Regions from separate parts of the Halomonas sp. AOP43-D1-4 genome, predicted to be linked through region 1. Evidence: predicted binding sites of a transcription regulator. Region 1 holds the regulator's gene; the other holds the start of a gene.
The links. Region 1 encodes FNR, which switches genes on or off when oxygen is low (the NO sensors DNR and NnrR bind a similar motif). Its sites were predicted from a motif close to TTGATNTANATCAA; they were not measured.
Positions count from the first base shown of each region.

Region 2: ACT3RQ_RS02855 (1,4-dihydroxy-2-naphthoate polyprenyltransferase) is a predicted target of FNR. The motif match lies at 1,604-1,617, and genes of this name have one in related genera.

Region 1 is NZ_JBQSVY010000019.1:31,182-38,654, reverse strand. Features, by position in the region: gene ACT3RQ_RS16355 (putative nucleotidyltransferase substrate binding domain-containing protein) at 561-2,375, shown strand; gene ACT3RQ_RS16350 (DNA polymerase III subunit epsilon) at 2,384-3,034, shown strand; gene ttcA (tRNA 2-thiocytidine(32) synthetase TtcA) at 3,194-4,105, shown strand; gene fnr (fumarate/nitrate reduction transcriptional regulator Fnr) at 4,092-4,844, opposite strand; gene hemN (oxygen-independent coproporphyrinogen III oxidase) at 4,907-6,334, opposite strand; gene ACT3RQ_RS16330 (sulfite exporter TauE/SafE family protein) at 6,420-7,145, opposite strand; gene ACT3RQ_RS16325 (heavy metal translocating P-type ATPase metal-binding domain-containing protein) at 7,142-7,473, opposite strand, start outside.
Region 2 is NZ_JBQSVY010000002.1:194,588-202,060, reverse strand. Features, by position in the region: gene ACT3RQ_RS02865 (hypothetical protein) at 1-201, shown strand, start outside; gene ACT3RQ_RS02860 (antibiotic biosynthesis monooxygenase family protein) at 271-573, shown strand; gene ACT3RQ_RS02855 (1,4-dihydroxy-2-naphthoate polyprenyltransferase) at 599-1,525, opposite strand; gene ACT3RQ_RS02850 (DoxX family protein) at 1,678-2,178, shown strand; gene ACT3RQ_RS02845 (isochorismate synthase) at 2,195-3,589, shown strand; gene menD (2-succinyl-5-enolpyruvyl-6-hydroxy-3-cyclohexene-1-carboxylic-acid synthase) at 3,595-5,367, shown strand; gene menH (2-succinyl-6-hydroxy-2,4-cyclohexadiene-1-carboxylate synthase) at 5,357-6,124, shown strand; gene ACT3RQ_RS02830 (anion permease) at 6,144-7,473, opposite strand, start outside.

The sequences.
Region 1 (7,473 bases):
CGCTGTGCAATTACCCTGAATGATGCATTGTCAATACTGAACAATAATCGCTAAAAAATAATCCCAGACTTTGGTATCACTATCTATTGTAGACTAAATAAAGTGTTTCAAATGGCTGAATATTAGCGTTTTTACGTATATTTTTTCAGCAGGCTACCCGTTAGTTGAACGATGGTCTAGGGTTTGGTTAAAAGATAATATTTGCTACTTTAAAATAGCGATAAATTCTAACGGTTAGTTGCTGGGGAGGTGCTACTTTAGTCGTTTAAACCAACGTCGGGGCGACGTTGGAATAATAGATAAAGGTATATAGAGTAGTATGAGTTTCTTGGTGGAAGGTTTTTAGTGGCAGGTTTTTGTACAGGCTTATTTGGGTTAATTGGCTTGTTTTATTGAGAAGGGCTTATGCTAGGCAGTCGTCTGACGCTACCGTTATTAATAAAAAGTAGTAGGCTGGCTCTTAAGCACCGTAAACCAGAAAGAAGTACTTCACCCGTTGATTGACGTACTTCCAATTTTACGGACGTTGCTTTTTTCTTTTGTCGTGTAAGGACATGCCCATGGTTGATGTTGATCTGTCCCAACTGCCATTTACGCTGCTTGATGACACGGGGCGCGAGCATGTTCGTCGAGGCATGGACCTTGCCTATTTTGACCGCGATGACATTATCCTGGAAATGGGCGAGCAGGGTGCTTACGTTTTTCTTATTCATAAGGGAGACGTCGCTGAGATAGACCCCTCCTTGCCTGCGGCAAGTGCTCACATTGGGCACTACACGGCAGGGGACTTGTTTGGCGCCATTAGCATCTTGAACGGAAAAAGCCGCTACCGCTTTCAGGCTGAGCAGGAGTGCCTTTGCTACACCATGCCCAGCCTTCTGTTTAGCCAGCTGTGTCGCCAGTACCCTCCTTTTGAGCAGTTCTTTAGGCAGTCACTTGCTCACAAGGCGCGCTTGTTGACAGAAAAGCGCGCCGACGGTGGCGTCACCATGGCAGGCTTTATGCTGGCCCGCATTAGTGAATGTATGCGAGCGCCCCTACTGATGGATGCTTCTACCACTATTGCCGGGGCGGTTGAAAAGCTTAACGAAAGCCATGCAGACAGCCTGCTTGTGGAAACCCAAGGCAAGCTTGGCATGGTGACGAAAACCGATTTGCTCAATGGCCTGGTCGTGAGCGGCTTCACGTCAGCCACTCTGGTGGGGCAGGTGGCGCACTTCTCCCTTGTCACGGTAACGCCTGAGCAGTACCTGTTTGAAGCCCTGGTGTTAATGACTCGGCACAAGGTTACCCGCGTTGTGGTGATGGAGCAGGCCGCGTTAAAAGGCGTGGTCGAGCTGACGGATGTGCTGAGTTATTTTTCCAGCCGAAGTTACGTTGTTAGTCTGCAGGTGGAGCAGGCTGATGACTTGGAAACGTTGGCAGTTGCTAGTCATCGTACCCCTGAACTCGTCACAGCCCTTATGGCACAAGGCGTTAAGCTTAATTTTGCTATGGACCTGCTGGCGGCCTTGAATGGCCGGATTATGAGCAAGGCCTGGGATTTTGTTATCAATGAGGAGCATCATCAGCATAGCTGCCTGATGGTGATGGGGAGTGAAGGGCGCGGCGAGCAAATTTTGAAAACGGATCAGGATAACGGTCTGATTTTAGACGACGACGCCCAGTGGCCAAGTGTCGCCGGTGATATGCAGGCCTTAACCGAGACGCTCATAAAACTGGGTTACCCGCCGTGCCCTGGTAATATTATGGTCTCTAACCCCGAGTGGGTTGCCAGCGTTTCTCAGTGGAAGAAGCGTATTGCTCAATGGGCCAACGTGCGCGATGGCGATAGTTTAATGAAACTTGCCATTATGCTGGACGCCCATTCAATGGCAGGTAATCCATGTTTACTTGAAAGCGTGCGCGAGGCGCTATTTGCGCGCTGTGCCCATGATGAAATTCTGCTTTCCTACTTTGCGCGTGCGGCTCTGCGTTTTTCAACACCGCTGACGCTTTTTGGTTCGCTTAAAAAGCCTCAACACGGTATCGATATCAAAAAAGGCGGCATTTTTCCGATTGTCCACGGTGTACGTACCATGGCGCTTGAGCGGCGTATCAGCGTAACCTCGACGCTGGGCAGGTTGGAGGCACTGGTTGATGATGGCCGCCTTGAACGGCGCGCAGCTGATGATTTAGGAGAGGCACTTTCACTGTTGACCGAGCTGCGTCTTAAACAGCAACTTAGCGGGCAGGATATGGACGATGCGCGCTCCAATCACGTGGTGGTGCAAGAACTCTCGTCGCTTGAGCGCGATTTATTGCGCGAGTCGCTACATATCGTTAAAGACTTTAAACAGCGCCTCTCCTATCGTTACCATTTAGAGTATTCATGAGCAGCGCTATGCAAGGCAGTAAAAAAGGCATGGCACTGCTGGGGCAAACGCTGCGCAGAACGTTTAAGCGTGAGCGAGATCGGCGCCGCTATGCGAATTCGCCTTACGCCTGGCTTTTCCAGCCCTATATGGGGGAAGAGCTAGTGGCGCTGGCTTGTGAATCACTACCCGGTGAAACGCCGGTATTAAGCGTGGCTGCTGTGGTACTTAATCAACAGCAAGTGCACACAAGTCAGGCGTGGGTGGCAACGTTTGCCGACCCACAAACGGTTGACCAGACGGCGCTGCGCCAGCATCAGCGGCTTTACAATCCCGCCACGGCGGTACCCCTCTGTGCCGAGACACTGCATGCGTTTACCGATTTTATTGGCAACCGGCCGCTGGTCGGGTGGCAACTGGACCAGCAGTTTTGCATGCTTAATAGAGCCTTTAGAGCGCACCTCGGGTTTGGGCTACCTAATGTTCAGGTCGATGTGGCCAAACTGCATCAACGCCAATTGCGCCGTTTACACCCGTTAGTGGAGTCTTCCCAACCGTTTTCCGAGGCGCTGGCCTGCTGGCAAGTGCCTGCTATCTCGACCCAGAGGTTGTTAGGTAAAGCCACCGCAAGCGCCTTGCTGTATATGCGCTTACAGCGTGATATGGCGCAATCGGGTTAGCTTCTAGCGTAGTGGCGCCTGTGCCGATGGCCGTCTTGATAACCGTAGTTATGACCGTAGTTATGATCATAGTAACTACGTGGTTTTGCCAGTTGGGTGAACGGCGGGAGTATTGTTAGAATAGCGGCTGCTCCTTCTACCATTGGCAGTGCTTATATCATGCAACACCTTGATCATTTTGACCCCGCCGCGGCAACCGTTGCACCGACGCCTGACCTGCAAGGCCAGCCGGCGCTTGAGGATGCCAAACAGAAACGCGAATTCAACAAGTTGCAAAAGCGACTGCGGCGCGAGGTAGGTAATGCGATTATCGATTACCAAATGATCAATGAAGGTGATCGGATCATGGTCTGCCTGTCGGGGGGTAAAGACAGCTACACCATGCTTGAGATTTTACGCAACCTGCAGCGCAATGCGCCGGTGAATTTTTCACTGGTGGCGGTCAATATGGACCAAAAGCAGCCTGGTTTTCCCGAGCATATACTGCCCCGGTATCTGGAAAAGCTCGGCGTGGAGTACCGCATTCTGGAGCGTGATACGTACTCGGTAGTGAAGGAGAAAACGCCGGAAGGCAAAACGACCTGCGCGCTTTGTTCGCGGTTAAGGCGTGGGTCGCTTTACGGGTTTGCCGAAGAAATTGGCGCCAACAAGATCGCCCTTGGTCATCATCGTGAAGATATTCTGGAAACGCTGTTTCTCAATATGTTCTTTGGCGGCAGCCTGAAGGCAATGCCGCCCAAGCTGCTTTCCGATGACGGCAAGAATGTCGTGATTCGTCCGCTGGCCTACTGTAAAGAGGCGGATATTGCGGAGTTTTCGCGCCTGATGGAGTTCCCGATTATTCCTTGCAACCTGTGCGGTTCGCAGCCGAACATGCAGCGTCAGGTCGTTAAGGAAATGCTGGCCGAGTGGGACAAAAAGCACCCGGGGCGTTTGGAAAGCATGTTTAAAGCGGTCACTAACGTCGCGCCTTCGCAGCTAGCTGACCGCGACCTGTTTGACTTTGCGGGGCTGGAAGCCAAACAGGAAGCGCTAATGGCGGGGCGTATTGAAGCATTTAACGTGGGCTAATCACCGGCTCTTCCTCTTCAGCAAGCGCTATAAGCCGCTGCATATCGAGGATGTTAACCTCGCGCCCTGAGACGGCCACCACGTCTTGCTGCTGAAAACGGCTCAAGATACGGCTGACCGTCTCAACCGCCAGCCCCAGATAATTGCCGATATCCGCACGCGCCATTGAAAGCCTAAAGCTGTAAGGCGAGTAACCCCGACGCCGAAAACGCTCTGAAAGCGTCAGTAGGAAACTGGCTAGCCGCTGGTCGGCGGTTTTGCGCGACAACAGGCGCATCATGCGTCGGTCATCGCGAAGCTCCTTGCTCATACTGCGGTACAGCTGACCACGAAGCTCTGGCAGCTCCTCTGAAAGCAGGTCCAGCCGGTCAAATGGAATTTCGCAGATGGTGGTAGTTTCAAGGGCAATCACGCTGCCTGGGTAGTGCTCTTCGTCAATGCCGTCCAATCCGACAAGCTCGCTGGGCAAAAAGAAGTTAGTGAGCTGGTCGTTGCCATTACCTTCGCTGGTTACCTGTTTTAGGCTGCCTGAGCGAACGGCATACACGCTGGTAAAACGGTCGCCTTGACGAAACAGTGTTTCGCCCTTTTTCAGCGGTGCCCGGCGTCTGATCATGGCATCAAACTGCCCCATGTCTTCAAGCTCAAGCGCTAGCGGAAGGCAAAGCGAGCTTAGGCTGCAGGTCTGGCAGCGTGCTTCTTGAAGAAGCGAGCGTCGTTGGCTTGTCGAGGGTGGCATGACTATCTCCCTGTTTCTCTTTTGCCTAAATGGCTATCTACCGCAGGCGTTGATGCCGTTGGTTAAACGATTCTTGAGTAGCGTTGGCCTGAGTGCCCCGGAAGGTAAGCATCAAACGCCATGGCCAACTGGCGAATCAGTAAACGGCCCATTGGCGTCGCCTCAAGCGTATCACCCAAGCGAACGATTAGCCCGTCCTGCTCAGCAGTGCGTAGGCTTTCCAGCGCACTGGCAAAGTAGTCGGTGGCGTTAACCTGCCATTGCCGGCTAACCGCTGCTAAATCCAGGCGCATATCGCACATTAAACGTTCGATAACGTCGGCTCGTATTAGGTCATCCTGATTTAATCGTACGCCTTTCACGGTAGCCAGTCGACCTTGATCCAGGTTCTCTTCGTAGCTAGCCAGGTCAGTAGGGTTTTGCGCATAGCTATCGCCTATTCGGGAAATAGCTGACACGCCCAGACCGATAAGATCGCATCTGGCATGGCTGGAGTAGCCCTGAAAATTGCGCTGTAGGGTGCCGTTGGCTTGGGCAACCGCCAGGCTGTCATTGGGTTTGGCAAAGTGATCCATCCCAATATGTTGATAGCCCGCAGCGGTCAGCATGTCGATGGTCGTACGCAGAATCGAAAGCTTTTCATCCGCACCTGGCAGGTCATCCACGCTGATACGTCGCTGAGGCTTGAAGCGTTCAGGCAAATGCGCGTAATTAAACACGGATAAACGCGCCGGATTTAACGCGATCACCTGTTCAAGCGTCTTGGCGAAGCTCCTTTCCGTTTGAAAGGGCAGACCGTAGATTAAATCCAGATTCAGCGAGAGAAAGCCCAACCGGTGTGCTTCATCCATTAGTGTTTCGGTAAGCACGCGAGGCTGATGACGGTTAATCGCCTTTTGAACGCGTGGGTCCAGGTCCTGTACGCCAAGGCTCAGGCGGTTGAAGCCCAAAGACTGCAGGTGGCGCAGGGTTAAAACATCGGCTTCGCGCGGGTCGATCTCAATGGCGTAGTCACGCTCTGGTGCGTTTGAAAGACCGAAGCGTGCGTCCAGGCGGTCAATCAAGTCGCCCATCTGCTCCAGTGAAAGAAACGTAGGGGTGCCTCCGCCCCAGTGCAACTGATTGACAGGGCGCTTTGTATCCAGATGGCGGGCCGTCAGGACCATCTCACGATCTAGCCGATAGAGATACGACTCGGCCAGGGCGGTGTTTTTCGTCGCAATTTTATTGCACGCGCAATAAAAGCAGATTTTGCGACAAAACGGGATATGGACATAGATGGAAAGCGGGCGCTGACTTGCGTTGCTGCGCTCAATGGCCTGGGTCGCATCTTCGGCGGTAAACCCTTCGTGAAAGGCCAGCGCCGTCGGGTAGGAGGTGTAGCGTGGGCCGCTTTTATCATAACGGCGCAGCAATGCGTCATCCCAGCGGGTGCTGGATGACGCGGTAGCAGTAACGGATGAAGGGACAGCCGTGGCACATACAGGCATGAAGAGGCGCTCCGGTAGCTGAAAATTCGTTTTAAAAAGCTATCGATAGGCTAGAGAACATAGCGCTGTAGTGCGTTGCGCCAGGTCAATGATTGGTGTGTGAGTGTCCGCCTGAATGCCCACCTGAGTGCATGTTGAGTGCCCAAAGCTGCCATACGGCAAAGACGATAATGACGAGCGCGGCGATGGTTCTTGTCGCGGGGTGACGAATAAGATGATTAAGCTTGCGTGCGGCAAGTCCTGTGGCCAGTAGCGCAGGCAGGGTGCCCAGGCCAAAAGCGCCCATTAATAAAGCCCCTTGAAGCGGCCGGGCCGTCGCCAGGCTCCAAGCCAGCATTGAATACACCAGCCCACAGGGCAGCCAGCCCCAAATGGCGCCTAGCGCGCATGCCTGGGGGAAATGAACCACCGGCATCAAGCGTCGGCCCCAGGGCTCAAGGTGACGCCATAATCGTTTGCCCACGGCTTCCACGCGTAAAAGCCCTTTCCACCAGTTAGCAATATACAGCGCCATGAGAATCAGCATGAGCGCTGCAACGCCTTGCAACAGCTGGCGCGCCAGCAGTGAGGGCGAAAGCACGGTGCCCAACGCGGCTACCAGCGCGCCTGCCGTCATGTAGCTTAATATTCGGCCCAAGTTGTAGCTTAGCAGTAGGCCGCCCATACGCGCCGAGCTACGCATGCTGGGCGGGATGGCAAAGGTTAATGCGCTCATGACGCCTCCGCACATGCCGATGCAGTGGGCCCCGCCCATCAATCCAAACACGAACGCGGCGATAAGCGGAGGAAGGTCAAGCCCGGTCGGGTTCATGGCACGCCTTTGACTGCTGAAGTGGATAAATGGGAGGTGGATACGTTGGAAGTAGATAGCCTGTGTGAAAAGCGTAGCGTATTGGCAATGACGGCAAGCACACTGACGCCTGCGCTCGCAATGGCGCCAAACGGCGATAGAACGCCCACTGCTGCCAAGATAAGCGCTATCACGCTGATGGAGGCCGCCATGCCCATTGAGTGTTGTATGCAGCGCTGCGCGGCGCGGGCAATGGTTAGAGTTTCTACGGCGCGCCCGCTTTGTGGGCTGAGTATGACCACGTCTGAGCAAGACGCTATCGCCTCATCTGCAGGCTGCGTTGTTGTGG
Region 2 (7,473 bases), on a different contig from region 1:
CCCGATGGGGTTGGAGCTTTTGATCTCCTGCCCGTTGAGCGACCCTGGCTGCTGCCAGCCGCCTGCCGCCCAGGCAGCGAGAAGTTTAATCCAGCACTTCAGGCTTGTTGGCATCTGCTGGTGGCAGCAGATAATAGGGCGTGGGCACGACCAGCAGGCTCAAGCAGCTTTCTTATAAAGCCTAAGCTGTTCGTTACTTAACGGTGACGTTACCATCAAGTTGTCGCCGCGTAACTAACTTGGCAGGACCAACTTAGCAGGAGAGTTGTCATGTATATCGCAATGAACCGTTTTCAGATTGCCCCAGGCCGCGAAGAGGATTTTCTGGAGGTGTGGCGTAAGCGTGATTCGCACTTGAGCGACGTGCCCGGTTTCAAGCAGTTCAACATGTTGCAGGGCGCAAGCCAGGAAGAGCACACCGTGTTTATTTCCCACAGCGTATGGGAGTCGGAAGCGGCTTTCCGCGCCTGGACCCAGTCAGAGGCGTTTCGTAAGGCTCACGCGGGCGCCAAGTCACCGGAAGGTATCTACCTGGGGCCGCCCAAATTTGAAGGTTATGAGGTCGTGCTTTAAGCACGGGGCAAGCGGCTTGGCCTCTTTAATAGAGCGCTAGGCCGAGTGAGAGCAGTACACTGTAAATCAGCGTCGATAGCGCGGTTTTTTTCAGCATGCCGGTAAGCGTTTCACCGTCGGTAGTGTGGTGTAGCGTTCTGGCAGCGTCTGCTAACGGTTTGGCAACCAGCAGGCAGCTCCAGCTAAGCCAGGGGGCGGGCAGTGCGACCAGATAAATCACGGTGAGCAGTAGCGCCATTGCCAGCAATATCCAGTGGTAGGTAATGGCGTTAGCGCGGCCCAAGCGCACCGCCAAAGTGATCTTGCCGTTGCGCGTGTCACTTTCGATATCGCGCACGTTATTCACGTTCAATACAGCGGTTGCCAGTAACCCGCAAGCGGCCGCGGGCAGTAGTGTAAGCCCGTCCAGTTGTTGTGCATGCAGGTAGTACGTGCCGAGCACCCCTAACAAGCCGAAGAAGATAAAGACCGCAATATCTCCCAGCCCCCGGTAGCCATACGGCGTGCCGCCCAGCCCTACGGTATACGTGACCGCGGCCAGCAGCGCGGCAGCACCCAGAAGAATAAAGATGAGAATGGACGCCCACTGATTGCCAAAAGCCGTCAGCAGTAGCAACAGTCCACACAGGGCGGCAACGACCGCCATCACCACCATTCCACCGCGCATAGCGCGAGGGCTCAGTAACCCTGACGAGACCGTGCGAACCGGGCCTATGCGCTGGTGATCATCCGCCCCCGTCGCTGCGTCGCCGTAGTCATTGGCCAGGTTTGAAAGCACTTGCAGGGCAATCGCTGTTAGCAGGGCAAGTAGTAGCACGCTCGGATTAAACCCTTGTGCGTGCGCCGCAAGGCCTGAGCCAAGCAGGATAGAGGCACATGCCAAAGGCAGCGTACGAGGCCGGGCCGCTAATAACCAAACCTGGAACGGGCGGTGCTTGTCGGGTTGATCCATTGCTTTGGTGTCCTGGTCGTGATGACGTTAAATGACTAAAAGGGCGTGCGTAGCTATGTATTATTAAGTGCTAAAAAGTAGACCTGCGTCAAAAGAAGCAGCGGTGTCTTATCGCAAACTATTGTTAATCCCTCTTAACAGGAGTTAATTCGATGATCGGCGACTTATTTAGACAAAGCAAATATGCAGCGCTTGTTTGGCTAGCCTTCCGGCTTTATCTTGGGATTACTTGGCTCAGTTTGGGAATCGGCAAACTGACGGGCGGTTTTGATGCGCAAGGGTTCCTGAGTAACGCGGTGGCGAACCCTGTAATGCGGGAAGGGAGCATGGTGTATCCCAACTACGTTGCTTTTTTGGAGCATTTTGCGCTGCCCTATGCGGGTATGTTTAATGTAGTGATCCCACTGGGGGAGATACTCGTGGGGTTGGGCTTGATCGTGGGGGTGCTGACCTCCTTTGCAGGCTTCTTCGCTATTGTAATGAATATGTCGTTTCTAATGGCGGGTACGGTCTCCACTAACCCGTGGATGATTGCGTTAACCTTTTTCTTACTGGTAGCGGGTGCGAACGCTGGCCATTTTGGGGGAGACCGCTGGGTCTTACCCTATATCAAGCAGAGGCTGGGCATTACGCGCCGCACCCGATTTATCTGAGACGCGGGGCCACTGATTGTCTGAACACATGCGCTGGGTAACAGGCAGCAGCGTCGCTTACGGGTTGGCGCATATGAACAGCCAGAGCGCTGTCGCTGAGCTTATGGACCGGCTTGATACATTGTCTGTGCCGTCCATCCAAGGGGTTATACGCCTGAGCGTGCCTTGCCGCGTTGATAGCCTGATGGGATGGTTGGACGCGCAAACGGTTTTTCCGCGCGGCTACTGGAAAGCGCGTGACGCCGGTGCAACTGAGTACGCGACGCTAGGCATGGTCAGCGCGGTCGATTCGCTTGAGACGCTACAGGCCGACCTTGCCAAACTCGCAACCTTGCCTGGTGAGCAGCCGGACTATTTCGGCGGCATGGCGTTTGATGCTACATCGCCCGGCTGGGAAAATTTCAAAAGTTGCTGTTTTATATTGCCGCGTGTTGAACTTAAGCGCTCACAACAGGGGGTGCTACTGACGCTCAATCTGCGCTTTGACGACCGCTGCGGCGACCTTGAAATAGCTGAAGCCCGCGCCTTTTTAGCCAGTCTCCAGCAAGAACAACCGCTGCCCCCTCTGCGTCCGCATGCCTATTTACGTTATGACGCCCCTGCCCAGCAGGCGTGGTCAGCGTGGGTGTCCCAAGTGACCCACGCTGATCAGCTGTGCCATACGCCCAAAGTGGTGTTATCGCGAGAGACGCGTTTGGTTATCGCGGACGATGCATCGAAAACGCCATCGCCCTGGGCGCTGCTGGGCTGCTGGCAGGCAGAGGCGGCGGCGTGCTTTCAACTGGGCATTCAGTGGGATTCAGAGACCGCCTTTATCGGTTGCCCACCGGAGCGCCTTTATCAGCGAGAAGGTACGCAGCTGGTAACCGAGGCGCTAGCGGGTACCACCCATCGTGGCGCTGATGCACGAAAGGACCAATACCTTGCCGAGGCACTGTTGGTAGATACGAAAAACAGCCTGGAAAACCAGTGCGTTTATGAGGATATTCTTACCCGGCTTGAGCCCTTGTCTCGCGATGTTCAAGCCGGGGAGGCCCATGTTCTTAAGCTGCGCTCTGTGCAGCATATCCGCCGCCTTATTCATGCCGAATTGCATCACACGGTGACGGACCAGGCGCTGCTTGCCAGTTTGCCGCCTACTCCAGCGGTAGGCGGTGTTCCTCGTGCATCGGCGCTGGCGTTTATCCGGCAGCACGAACATCACCAGCGGGGTTGGTATGCGGGTGTATTTGGCCGGGTGAGCCTGGCCAGTACGGAGCTTGCGGTGGCGATCCGATGCGCTCATATCGGCGCTAATGAGATTCGCCTTTATGCCGGTGCGGGCATTGTCGCGGGCTCTCAGCCTGATGCAGAGTGGCGTGAGCTGGACAACAAAATTGCCGACATTATGTCGCTGCTCAACATGGGGTAATACCAATGACCGCGAACGCCATGCCGCGCGGCTTTCCGCTTCAGCACGCTACCTTTAACCATGTGTGGGCCGCACTGTTGCTTGAGGAGCTTTACCGCTTGGGCATGCGCGATGTTGTGCTGGCGCCTGGCTCACGCTCGTCGCCGCTCACCATGGCGGCCAGCGAGCATACCGGGCTTCGCTGTCACTGCCATTTTGACGAGCGTGGCCTGGCCTTTATGGCACTGGGTCTTGCGCGCGGAAGCGGCCGCCCGGTGGCGGTTATCACCACCTCGGGCACGGCGGTTGCCAATCTGTATCCTGCCGTCGTGGAAGCCAAGCTAATGGGGGTGCCGCTGGTAGTGCTCTCAGCCGACCGCCCTATTGAGTTACTGGATAACGGCAGTAACCAGGCCATCGACCAGCGCGATATCTTTGCTCGACATACCGTGATGCATCACGACCTTTCGCCTCCTGGCCCTGAACTGAGCGCCGCGTTTCTACTTAGCACCGTTGATCAAACTATTGATCAGCAGCAGCGGACGCCAGGCCCTGTGCATTTTAACTGCCGCTACCGTGAGCCTCTTTACCCTGGCCACCAAAGAGAGGATGCCTCGAATTATCTGGCGCCTCTTGGTAGCTGGCTGGCCTCTTCAGAGCCGTGGAGCCAGTGGGTATCCAGTACACAAACGGCGGTGTTTTCTACCGAATGGGCGGGTTTTTCACGACAGCGAGGCGTTATCGTAGCGGGATGTATAGATGACCCGCACCAGGCGCAGCATGTGGTAACGTTATCCCGTCGATTAGGCTGGCCACTGTTGGCGGATCTACAAAGCCAGGTACGTTTTGACCGCCAAAATGTGATCCATTTTGATCTCGCGCTGCACGATCCTCATTTTGTCGAGGAGTTGGAGCGGGCCGATGTGTTGCTGCAATTTGGCGGGCGGCTTATTTCCAAGCGCCTGACGCAGTTTATTGCGCGCCATCCGTGGCAGGATGTTTGGCTGGTGGACCCGCGTCCTCAGCGGCTCGACCCTGATTACAGCGTTAAGCGTCGCTTCGTTTGCCCGCCCGAGGCCGTGGTGGCCGCGCTTGAATTTGAGCATAAACATGAGCGTGAGACCGGGACAGGTGCTGAGCGCACGCCTTGGCACCGGCTTAACCAATGCCAACAGCGCATCAGCGATATCGTGAATCAACGCTGTAACACCTTTTCAGAGCTAGGCATTTGTCATCGGTTGTTGCAGCAGGCAACCGGACAGCTGTTTGTGGGTAACAGTATGCCCGCAAGGCTGATGAACATGCTGGGAACGTACCGCACAGCGCCGTTGCGGGTGTTCACCAACCGGGGGGCTTCCGGTATCGATGGGCTGATTGCCACGGCCTACGGCGCCAGCGCTACCAGCGACCAGCCCACTACGCTGATTGTGGGCGATATCAGTGCATTGCATGATCTTAATAGCCTGGCGCTGCTGAAACAGGCCGTTCACCCGCTGGTGGTGATCATTCTTAATAATGATGGCGGCAGTATCTTTCATATGCTGCCAGTGCCCAAGGAAGGTGAGCTACTTGAGCGTTATTTCCGTCAGCCACACGGTTTGAGTTTTGAGTACGCGGCGCAAATGTTTGGGCTTGCCTACGCCGCACCTGGCTCGCTGGAGAGCTTCGAAGCGGCCTATGCCCGTGCCTTGGAAGAAGGCGTTACACTGATTGAGCTTAACGTGCCGCATCAGCAGGTTGCAGACGATCTTGTGGCGCTGGCGGCAACGCTAGGTAGGCTCGATAACCATGAAGGCTGACTATGAAGCGCACGCCCAGCCACGCCCAACACTGGTTATGCTGCACGGCTTGTTGGGTGACCGCCACGATTGGGCGGAGGTCATCGCTGTATTGAAAGATGTGCCGTGCCTGGCGTTGGATTTACCGGGCCACGGCCAAAATTACCAAGTGGTGGTCGACTCTTTCTCCGCTTTTCATCACTGGCTAACCGATACGCTGGTCGCGCAGGGGATTCAGCGCTATTGCTTGCTGGGCTACTCGCTGGGTGGGCGTTTGGCGCTTGATCACGCCCGCCGCCAACCTGCGGGGCTTGAGGCGCTTTGGCTGGAGAGCGCTCATCCAGGCTTGCCGGAAAGCGAGCGCGATGAGCGTATGGCCCATGATGCACGCTGGGCACAACGCTTTGCGCTGGAGCCTCTTGAACGCGTGCTTACCGAATGGTATCGGCAGCCCGTTTTTGCTGACCTTACACATGCGCAGCGAGCGCGGCAGATTGAACGGCGGTTGGCCAATCATGGCCCGTCCGTGGCGACAATGCTGCGAAGCACGTCGCTCGGCAGGCAGTCTTCTCACTGGCCGTGGCTGGCTGAAACGTCACTGCCTATTGGTTACTTTTCAGGTCGTCAGGATACTAAATTTCATGCACTGGCCACCCGCTTGGCTAACGTAGCCCCTCGTGTGTACCCTATAGCGCTGGAAGGCGGGCACAACCTGCATACAGAGCAAGCGAACAGCATCGCCGAACCGATTAGCCGATGGTATCAACGCCTCGGCTAAACGGCTCGCTCACCTGGATTCAGTTAATCAACAGCAGCCACGGCAAACCGATAGCCAGCCAGGCCACTAAAAACAGCAGACCAAAAATAGCCCCTAGCCGCCAATAAAGGGCGCTTGGCAGATAGCCGCTGCCATAGTAAACCGGGCTTGGGCCGGTGCCGTAGGGGGTAATAATGCCCATAAAGCCCAAGGTAGGGAGCAGCAGCAGAATGAACATCTGCATGTCCAGCCCTGCAATACCGGAAGCTGCCGCCAGCATCACCGGTAACAGGGCGGTAACGTGGGCTGTGACACTGGCAAACAGGTAGTGCAGGAGATAGAAAATCACCGTGAGCGCCACCATCGCCATGACGGGGTTAAAGTGGCTGATTTGCTCACCCACCACGCCACCAAACCAGTTGACGAACCCGACCTGGCTTAGCCCGCCTGCCAGCGCCACCAGCGTTGCAAACCACACAAAGGTATTCCAGGCGGCTCGATTGTCGAGGATATCGTTCCAGCTCACGATGCCGGTCAGCAGCATGCAGCAAATCACCACCAAGCCTACCAGGGAGGCGGACACAACATCGCCCGCAAAAATCCACAGTAGTAGCGCAGAGACGACCATGATGACCAGCAGTATCTCATTGCGAGTAAGCGCCCCCAGTTTGTTCAGCTCATCCCGCGCCCAGTTGGACACTTCTTCACCGGCTTTCACTTCTGGCGCGCAGAGCCAGTAACAGAGCAGTGGGACCAGCAACAGCAGCAGAATGCCAGCGGGCGCTACGGCGATAAACCACTGCCCCCAGTTAATATGAATACCGGTAGCGCTTTCTGTCAGAGCAATGGCCAACAGGTTGGGGGCAAGCGCGGTTAGAAACAGCGAGCTGGTCACACAGGTCGAGGTGATCGCTGTCCACATCAGAAAACTGCCCATACGTTTCATGCTGGGGTCATTGGGCTGGGAGTCGTAAAGCGGCGGCAGATTGCGAATGACCGGATAAATGGTGCCTCCGCTACGCGCCGTGTTGGAAGGTGTAAAAGGCGCCAGCACCGCATCGGCGATCATTACCGCGTAGCCCAGCGTTAATGTGCGCTTGCCCATGGCCTTGACCAGCCAAAGTGATATGCGCCTGCCTAGCCCGGTTTTTTCATACCCCAGCGCGAACATAAACGCGCCAAAAATCAGCCACACTGTCGAGTTGGTGAAGCCCGAAACTGCCCATGAAAAGGCCTGGTTGGCAGCATTAAAGCCTTCGGTCGCTAGCTGTTCGGGTGAAAACAGCACCCAGCGGGAGAGCAGCGCCACCAGAGTCACACCGATTAACCCAATGACCGCGCCTGGCAAGGGTTCAAAAATCAGCCCAACC